One region of the Streptomyces sp. NPDC085866 genome, then DNA from elsewhere that is predicted to be linked to it. Evidence: riboswitches for the same ligand, from Rfam matches in the RefSeq annotation. Region 1 holds a riboswitch; each other region holds the start of a gene.
What was found. A riboswitch is a leader RNA that binds a small molecule or an ion and turns the genes downstream of it on or off. The one in region 1 is predicted to bind thiamine pyrophosphate.
Positions count from the first base shown of each region.

Region 2: another riboswitch for thiamine pyrophosphate. It lies ahead of ACIF83_RS34145 (thiamine ABC transporter substrate binding subunit); the one in region 1 lies ahead of thiC (phosphomethylpyrimidine synthase ThiC).
Region 3: another riboswitch for thiamine pyrophosphate. It lies ahead of thiO (glycine oxidase ThiO); the one in region 1 lies ahead of thiC (phosphomethylpyrimidine synthase ThiC).

Region 1 is NZ_JBITSQ010000011.1:152,485-154,741, reverse strand. Features, by position in the region: gene thiC (phosphomethylpyrimidine synthase ThiC) at 1-1,206, opposite strand, end outside; TPP riboswitch at 1,199-1,372, opposite strand; gene ACIF83_RS27870 (YibE/F family protein) at 1,444-2,257, shown strand, end outside.
Region 2 is NZ_JBITSQ010000015.1:231,236-233,492, reverse strand. Features, by position in the region: gene ACIF83_RS34150 (ABC transporter permease) at 1-6, opposite strand, end outside; gene ACIF83_RS34145 (thiamine ABC transporter substrate binding subunit) at 48-1,121, opposite strand; TPP riboswitch at 1,196-1,303, opposite strand; gene rlmN (23S rRNA (adenine(2503)-C(2))-methyltransferase RlmN) at 1,339-2,257, opposite strand, start outside.
Region 3 is NZ_JBITSQ010000008.1:46,786-49,042, forward strand. Features, by position in the region: gene ACIF83_RS21005 (thiazole synthase) at 1-48, opposite strand, end outside; gene thiS (sulfur carrier protein ThiS) at 52-264, opposite strand; gene thiO (glycine oxidase ThiO) at 261-1,421, opposite strand; TPP riboswitch at 1,419-1,530, opposite strand; gene ACIF83_RS21020 (hypothetical protein) at 1,584-1,988, shown strand; gene ACIF83_RS21025 (NAD(P)/FAD-dependent oxidoreductase) at 2,021-2,257, shown strand, end outside.

The DNA of each region.
Region 1 (2,257 bases):
CATCGGGACGTGTCCCGGGCCCTCGATCATGGTCTGTACGTTGAAACGCTTGGCGATCCGGTTGAGTTCCCCGAGCGTCCGCAGCTCCGCGAACTGTGCCTCGTCGTTGGCGTCCGCGATCGAGCCCGGGCGAAGGCCGTCGCCGAGCGAGTACGTGACGTCGTAGGCGGCGAGGATCTCGCAGAGCTCCTCGAAGTTCTCGTACAGGAACGACTCCTTGTGGTGCGCGAGGCACCACGCGGCCATGATCGAGCCGCCGCGCGAGACGATGCCGGTCTTGCGGTTGGCGGTGAGCGGCACATACGGCAGGCGCACGCCCGCGTGGACGGTCATGTAGTCCACGCCCTGCTCGGCCTGCTCGATGACCGTGTCCTTGTAGATCTCCCAGGTCAGTTCCTCGGCCTTGCCGTCGACCTTCTCCAGCGCCTGGTAGAGCGGCACCGTGCCGATGGGGACGGGGGAGTTGCGCAGCACCCACTCGCGGGTGGTGTGGATGTTGCGGCCGGTCGAGAGGTCCATGACCGTGTCGGCGCCCCAGCGGGTCGCCCAGGTCATCTTCTCCACCTCCTCCTCGATGGAGGACGTGACCGCGGAGTTGCCGATGTTGGCGTTGACCTTCACCAGGAACCGCTTGCCGATGATCATCGGCTCGATCTCCGGGTGGTTGACGTTGGCCGGCAGCACCGCGCGGCCCGCCGCGATCTCCTCGCGAACCACCTCGGGATCAACGTTCTCGCGGAGTGCCACGAACTCCATCTCGGGCGTGATCTCGCCACGACGGGCGTACGCGAGCTGCGTGACCGCCGCGCCGTCACGGCCCCGGCGCGGCTGGCGAGGACGTCCGGGGAAGACCGCGTCCAGGTTGCGCAGCCCGCCGCGCGGTGAGGTGTGCTTGATCCCGTCGTCCTCGGGGCGGACGGGACGGCCGGCGTACTCCTCGGTGTCGCCACGGGCGATGATCCAGTTCTCCCGCAGCGGCGGCAACCCCCTGCGGACGTCGGTGTCGACGAGTGGATCGGTGTACGGGCCTGATGTGTCGTACAGCGTGACCGACTGCCCGTTGGTGAGGTGCACCTGGCGGACCGGCACACGCAGGTCGGGGCGGGTGCCCTCGACGTACGCCTTGTGCCAGCCGATGGACTTCCCGGCCTCCTGGGACTTCTCGTCCGGAACGGAGGCAGGCGTGCGTGCGTCCTTGTTGGTCATGAGACCTACTCCCTACGCCGGCATTACCCGGTAACAGGTTCGGCGGTCGACGCAGCGGTTTCCGTCTGCCGATGTTTCCCGTGAAACCACGTTCCACGTGAAACATCGCGAATACGGAGGTCAGCGCCCTCTCAGCCCGGTGCTCCGAGCTCCCGCGTGTGCAAAGGTGCCTCCACGCTAGCGTCAATTCGGGCGCGGTGAACAGGGGGCCCCTGGCGTTCTTGCGATGATCTGGCGGTGACCACCATGGAGCAGCACCCGTACCCGCCTTCCGAACCGCCGCGCGGAGGCGGGTCCGGACAGGGCGGCGAGCACGGGCATGACGGCCACGGACGCGGGCACCAGCACGGCCCGGGCACCGGCCACGGCCACGGCCACTCGCACGGGCACAGCCACAGCCACGGACCCGCCGCGCCCGTCTCGAAGCATCTGCGCAAGGTCATCGCGGCGATCCTGATCCCGTTCGCGGCCGCGGTCGTGGTCGGCCTGATGGTGCTCTGGCCCGGGGGAGCGCCGCCGCACGAGCGGACGGGCGTCGGCTTCGACCGCCAGACACAACAGGCCACGGTCACCAAGGTGGTCGAGGTGAGCTGCAAGTCGGTGAACGCGTCGGGGGGCACCTCGACCAGCGACACCTCCACCGCCGAGGGCAGCGCGGCGCAGCAACAGGCGAAAGGCACCTGCAGGAAGGCGACGATCCGCGTCGACACCGGCAACGACCAGGGCCGTACGTTCACCGAGATCGTGCAGCCGGACCAGTCACGGCAGTTGCACGAGGGCGAGAAGGTCGTGGTCGCCTACGAGCCCTCGGCACCGAAGGACCTGCAGTACTCCGTCACCGATGTGAACCGTAAGTTCCCGATGGCACTGCTCGCGGGGATCTTCGCACTCGCCGTCGTGGTGGTGGGCCGGATGCGCGGTCTCATGGCGCTGGTCGCGCTGGCCGTGAGCTTCCTGGTGCTGACGCTCTTCATCCTGCCCGCGATCCTGCAGGGCTCGAATCCGCTGCTGGTGGCCGTCGTCGGGTCCAGCGCGATCATGCTCATCGCGC
Region 2 (2,257 bases), on a different contig from region 1:
GGCCATGAGCCCCAGCCGCGCCGCGCTCCCGCGCGTTCGCCCCTCGGCTACTTCAGTACGAGCGACGTCCACGACTTGACCCACTGGTCGCGGTTGGCGGCGATCTTGTCGGGAGCCATGGTCTCGGGGTTCTTGGCGGCCGGCCCGTACTTGGTGAAGTCGGCGGGCACGGCGGCGCCCTGCACCACCGGGTACACGAACATGTTCAGCGGCATGTCCTGCTGGAACTCCTTGGACAGCAGGAAGTCGATGAACGCCTTGCCGCCCTTGGTGTTCTTCGCGTTGCTCAGCAGCCCGGCGAACTCGATCTGCCGGAAGCAGGTGCCGGTGGCCACACCGGTCGGGGCGGTGCTGGGCCGCTTCTTGGCGTAGATCACCTCGGCGGGCGGGGAGGAGGCGTACGACACCACGAGCGGCCGGTCGCCGCCCGCCTTCTTGCCCTCGGACGAGCCGGAGAACTCCTGGCGGTAGGCCTGCTCCCAGCCGTCGACGACCTTGACGCCATTGGCCTTGAGCTTCTTCCAGTAGCCCTGCCAACCGTTGTCGCCGTACTGCGCGGCGCTGCCGAGCAGGAAGCCGAGGCCGGGCGAGGAGGTGGCCGCGTTCTCGGTGACGAGCAGGTTCTTGTACGCGGGCTTGGCGAGGTCGGCGAACGTCTGCGGCGGGGCCAGCTTGTGCTCGCTGAAGTAGGCCTTGTCGTAGTTGACGCAGATGTCGCCGTAGTCGACGGGCGTGATTCGGTGCTTGCCCTTGTCGAGCTGGTAGGCGGCACCGACCGTGTCGAGGCCCTTCGCCTCGTACGACTGGAACAGCCCGTTGTCGAGAGCCCGGGACAACAGGGTGTTGTCGACGCCGAAGAGGACGTCGCCCTGCGGGTTGTCCTTGGTCAGGATCGCCTTGTTGACGGCCTGCCCGGCGTCGCCGTTGGGCAGTACCCGGACCTTGTAGCCGGACTGCTTCTCGAAGTCCTTGAGCACGTTCTTGGAGACGGCCCACGAGTCGTGGCTGACGAGGGTGACGGTCTTGGAGTCCGCCGAGCCCTTGGTATCCGTCGATCCGCACGCGGACAAGGTGAGCAGGCCGAGGCCGACCGCCGCGGCCACGAGGGTCTTGGTGTGCACGTGAGTGTCCTCCTGGGGGTTGGCCAGGAAGAACGCGGCCCAGCCCGGGGACGAACCCGGGCAGGGCGCAACAGCATGAGTGGTGACCGAACTTCCTACCCAGAATGACCTGGGCGAGGTTCAGAGGGTCTGCGGCCCGCTTGCCGCACTCTCAGCGCTGTGGCGCTCCCCTGTCGGAATATGAAGATGTGATGAGACTTAATCGAACGCAGCCAGATTACCGCTCGGTGGCCGCGAGCTGACCACACGCCCCGTCGATCTCCTGCCCGCGCGTATCCCGGACGGTGACCGGCACACCGTGGGCGGCGATCGCCTCCACGAACGCCTTCTCGTCCTCGGGCCGCGAGGCGGTCCACTTGGACCCCGGCGTCGGGTTCAGCGGAATCAGGTTGACGTGCACGGGCTTGCCCCTGAGCAGCCGCCCGAGCCGGTCACCGCGCCAGGCCTGGTCGTTGATGTCGCGGATGAGCGCGTACTCGATCGACAGCCGGCGCCCGGACTTCTCGACGTACTCGAACCCGGCGTCCAGCACCTCGCGCACCTTCCACCGCGTGTTCACGGGGACGAGGGTGTCGCGCAGCTCGTCGTCGGGGGCGTGCAGGGAGATCGCGAGCCGGCACTTGAAGCCCTCGTCGGCGAACCGGTGGATGGCGGGCACCAGCCCGACCGTCGAGACCGTGATCCCTCGCTGCGAGAGCCCGAGTCCGTCCGGCGCGGGATCGGTGAGCGCACGGATGGCCCCCACGACCCGATTGTAGTTCGCGAGCGGCTCGCCCATGCCCATGAAGACGATGTTGGAAAGCCGCGCAGGCCCACCGGGCACTTCCCCGTCCCGCAGGGCCCTCATGCCGTCCACGATCTGGTGGACGATCTCGGCGGTCGACAGATTCCGGTCGAGCCCCGCCTGCCCTGTGGCGCAGAAGGGGCAGTTCATCCCACATCCGGCCTGCGAGCTGATGCACATGGTCACCCGGTCCGGGTACCGCATCAGCACCGACTCCACGAGCGTGCCGTCGAACAGCCGCCACAGCGTCTTGCGGGTCGTCCCCTGGTCGGTCGACAGATGCCGGACGACGGTCATCAGGTCCGGGAACAGCGCCTCGCGCAGCTTGTCCCGCGAACCGGCCGGGATGTCG
Region 3 (2,257 bases), on a different contig from region 1:
CCGGGAGCCGAGGGGCACACCGCCGAGGACGAAGGGATCGTCGGCCATGGGTCAGCCTCCTTGGACGGCGGTGAGGACTTCGACACGGTCGCCCTCGGCGAGGGCCGTGGTCGCCCACTGTGTGCGCGGGACGACGGTTTCGTTGACGGCGGCGGCCACCCCGGACGGCGCCACGGTGAGGGTCTTCACGAGGGCGTCCAGCGCGGTGCCCGGGGCGACCTCGTGACGCTCCCCGTTCACGGAGATGGTGACGGAGACGTTCATGCGGGCTGCTCCATGAGTACGGTGCCGAAGCGCTTCGGCGTGAACGGACGGGCCTCCTCGGGCAGTTCACCGCCGACCAGCAGTTCGGCCAGCACGTCCCCGGTGACCGGCGTGAGCAGCACCCCGTTGCGGTAGTGCCCGGTGGCCAGCAGCAGCCCGTCGAGCCCGGACGGGCCGAGCAGCGGCGCGTTGTCCGGGGAGCCGGGGCGCAGCCCCGCCCGGGTCTCGGTGAGGGGCAGTTCGGTGATTCCCGGCACCAGCTCATGGGCGTCGCGCAGCAGCTCGTACACGCCTCCGGCGGTGACGGCCGTGTCCCAGCCCAGCTCCTCGCTGGTGGCGCCGACGACCAGCTCGCCGTTCTCCCGGGGCACCAGGTAGACATGGCTGCCGCGCACCATCGCCCGCACGGTGCGGCTCAGGAAGGGTGCGTACCGGCGCGGCACGGTCAGCCGCAGCACCTGTCCCTTCACCGGCCGCACGGGGGGCAGTACGTCGTCCGGGACGCCCGCGAGACGCCCGCTCAGGCTGCCGCCCGCGAGGACGACCTGCTCCGCGCCCAGCGCCGTGCCGTCCGCCGTGGTCACTCCGGTGGCCCGGCCCCGTGCGACGTCGAGCCGCTCGGCCCAGGACCGGTGGAAGACCACCCCGGCCCGCTCGCACGCGGTCACCAGGGCCGCGGCCAGCCGCCTCGGGTCGATCTGGTGGTCGCCGTCGACCCGCAGCCCGCCGCGCACCCCGGGCGCGAGCATCGGCTCCAGCCGCCGGCACTCCCGCCCGGACAGCCACTCCGACTCCAGGCCCGAACGCTGCTGGAGCGCGTGCAGTTCGCGCAGGTGGGCGCGGTCGTCGGCGTCGAGCGCGACGGCGAGCGTGCCGCAGCGGCGGTAGCCGAGGTCGTGGCCGGTCAGCTGGGTCAGCTCGGCCGCGAAGTCCGGGTAGCGGCGGGCGGACTCCAGGTTCAGGGCGAGCAGTGTCTCCTCGCCGTAGTGCAGTTCGGTGACCGCGGCCAGCATCCCCGCCGCGACCCGCGCGGCCCCGCCGCCGGGCTCGGGGTCCACCACGGCCGTGGCGAGCCCGCGCTGCGCGGCCCGCCAGGCCGTGACCAGGCCGATGATTCCGCCCCCGATGACGAGGACGTCGGACGTACGTGACGACATGGGCGTCCAGCCCCTCCCTTCGCCGGCATGACCCGGATCAGGTTCGTACGGTCGGAGGCCGCCAGCCTCCCTCTCAGCCCGGTGCGTCCGGGCTCCCGCGAGTGCTTGTACGGTGGCCACCCTAGCCCGCAGCGCTCGTCACTCGTAAGGGAGCCCCGGTCCATGGCCCGCCCGCCCGTCTCCCACCACCACCCTCAAACGAGGGGCTGCGCCCCGCCCTACAGATCCCTCGACGGTCTCGTCCTCGCTCCGGTGGCGGACCAGGCCCCAGGTCAGGTGGGTACCCGCACCCGGTTCGCGTACCACGAGAAGGACGGCGAGATCTGGGCCGAGTACGCGGGCGGCGACGTCGTGCGCGGCCACTTGGTCGGCACTCGGCAGGGCGACCGGCTGGACTTCCGGTACGTGCAGCTCAAGCACGACGGGACCACCTCCTCGGGGCACTGCGTGTCCACCGTCGTGGAGCTGCCGGACGGGCGGGTGCGGCTGGAGGAGACCTGGGAGTGGGAGTCCCGGCCGGGCGCCGGGACCAGCGTTGTGGAACAGCTCACCGAGCACGCCCGCTGACTGACGGATTGTCAGTTGTCTATGGTGATCGGGTGAGTGAGCAGACACCGCAACAGGGCACGTCACAGGGGCGGCGCGTGGTCGTCGCGGGCGCGGGCATGGCCGGGGTGCAGACCGCGGTCGCCCTGCGCGAGCAGGGCTTCACGGGCACCGTCACGCTGATCGGCGCCGAGCCCCACCAGCCGTACGACCGGCCGCCACTGTCCAAGGCCGTACTGCTCGGCAAGGCCGAGGGCTCCGCCTTCGACGTCGACTTCGAGTCGCTCGGC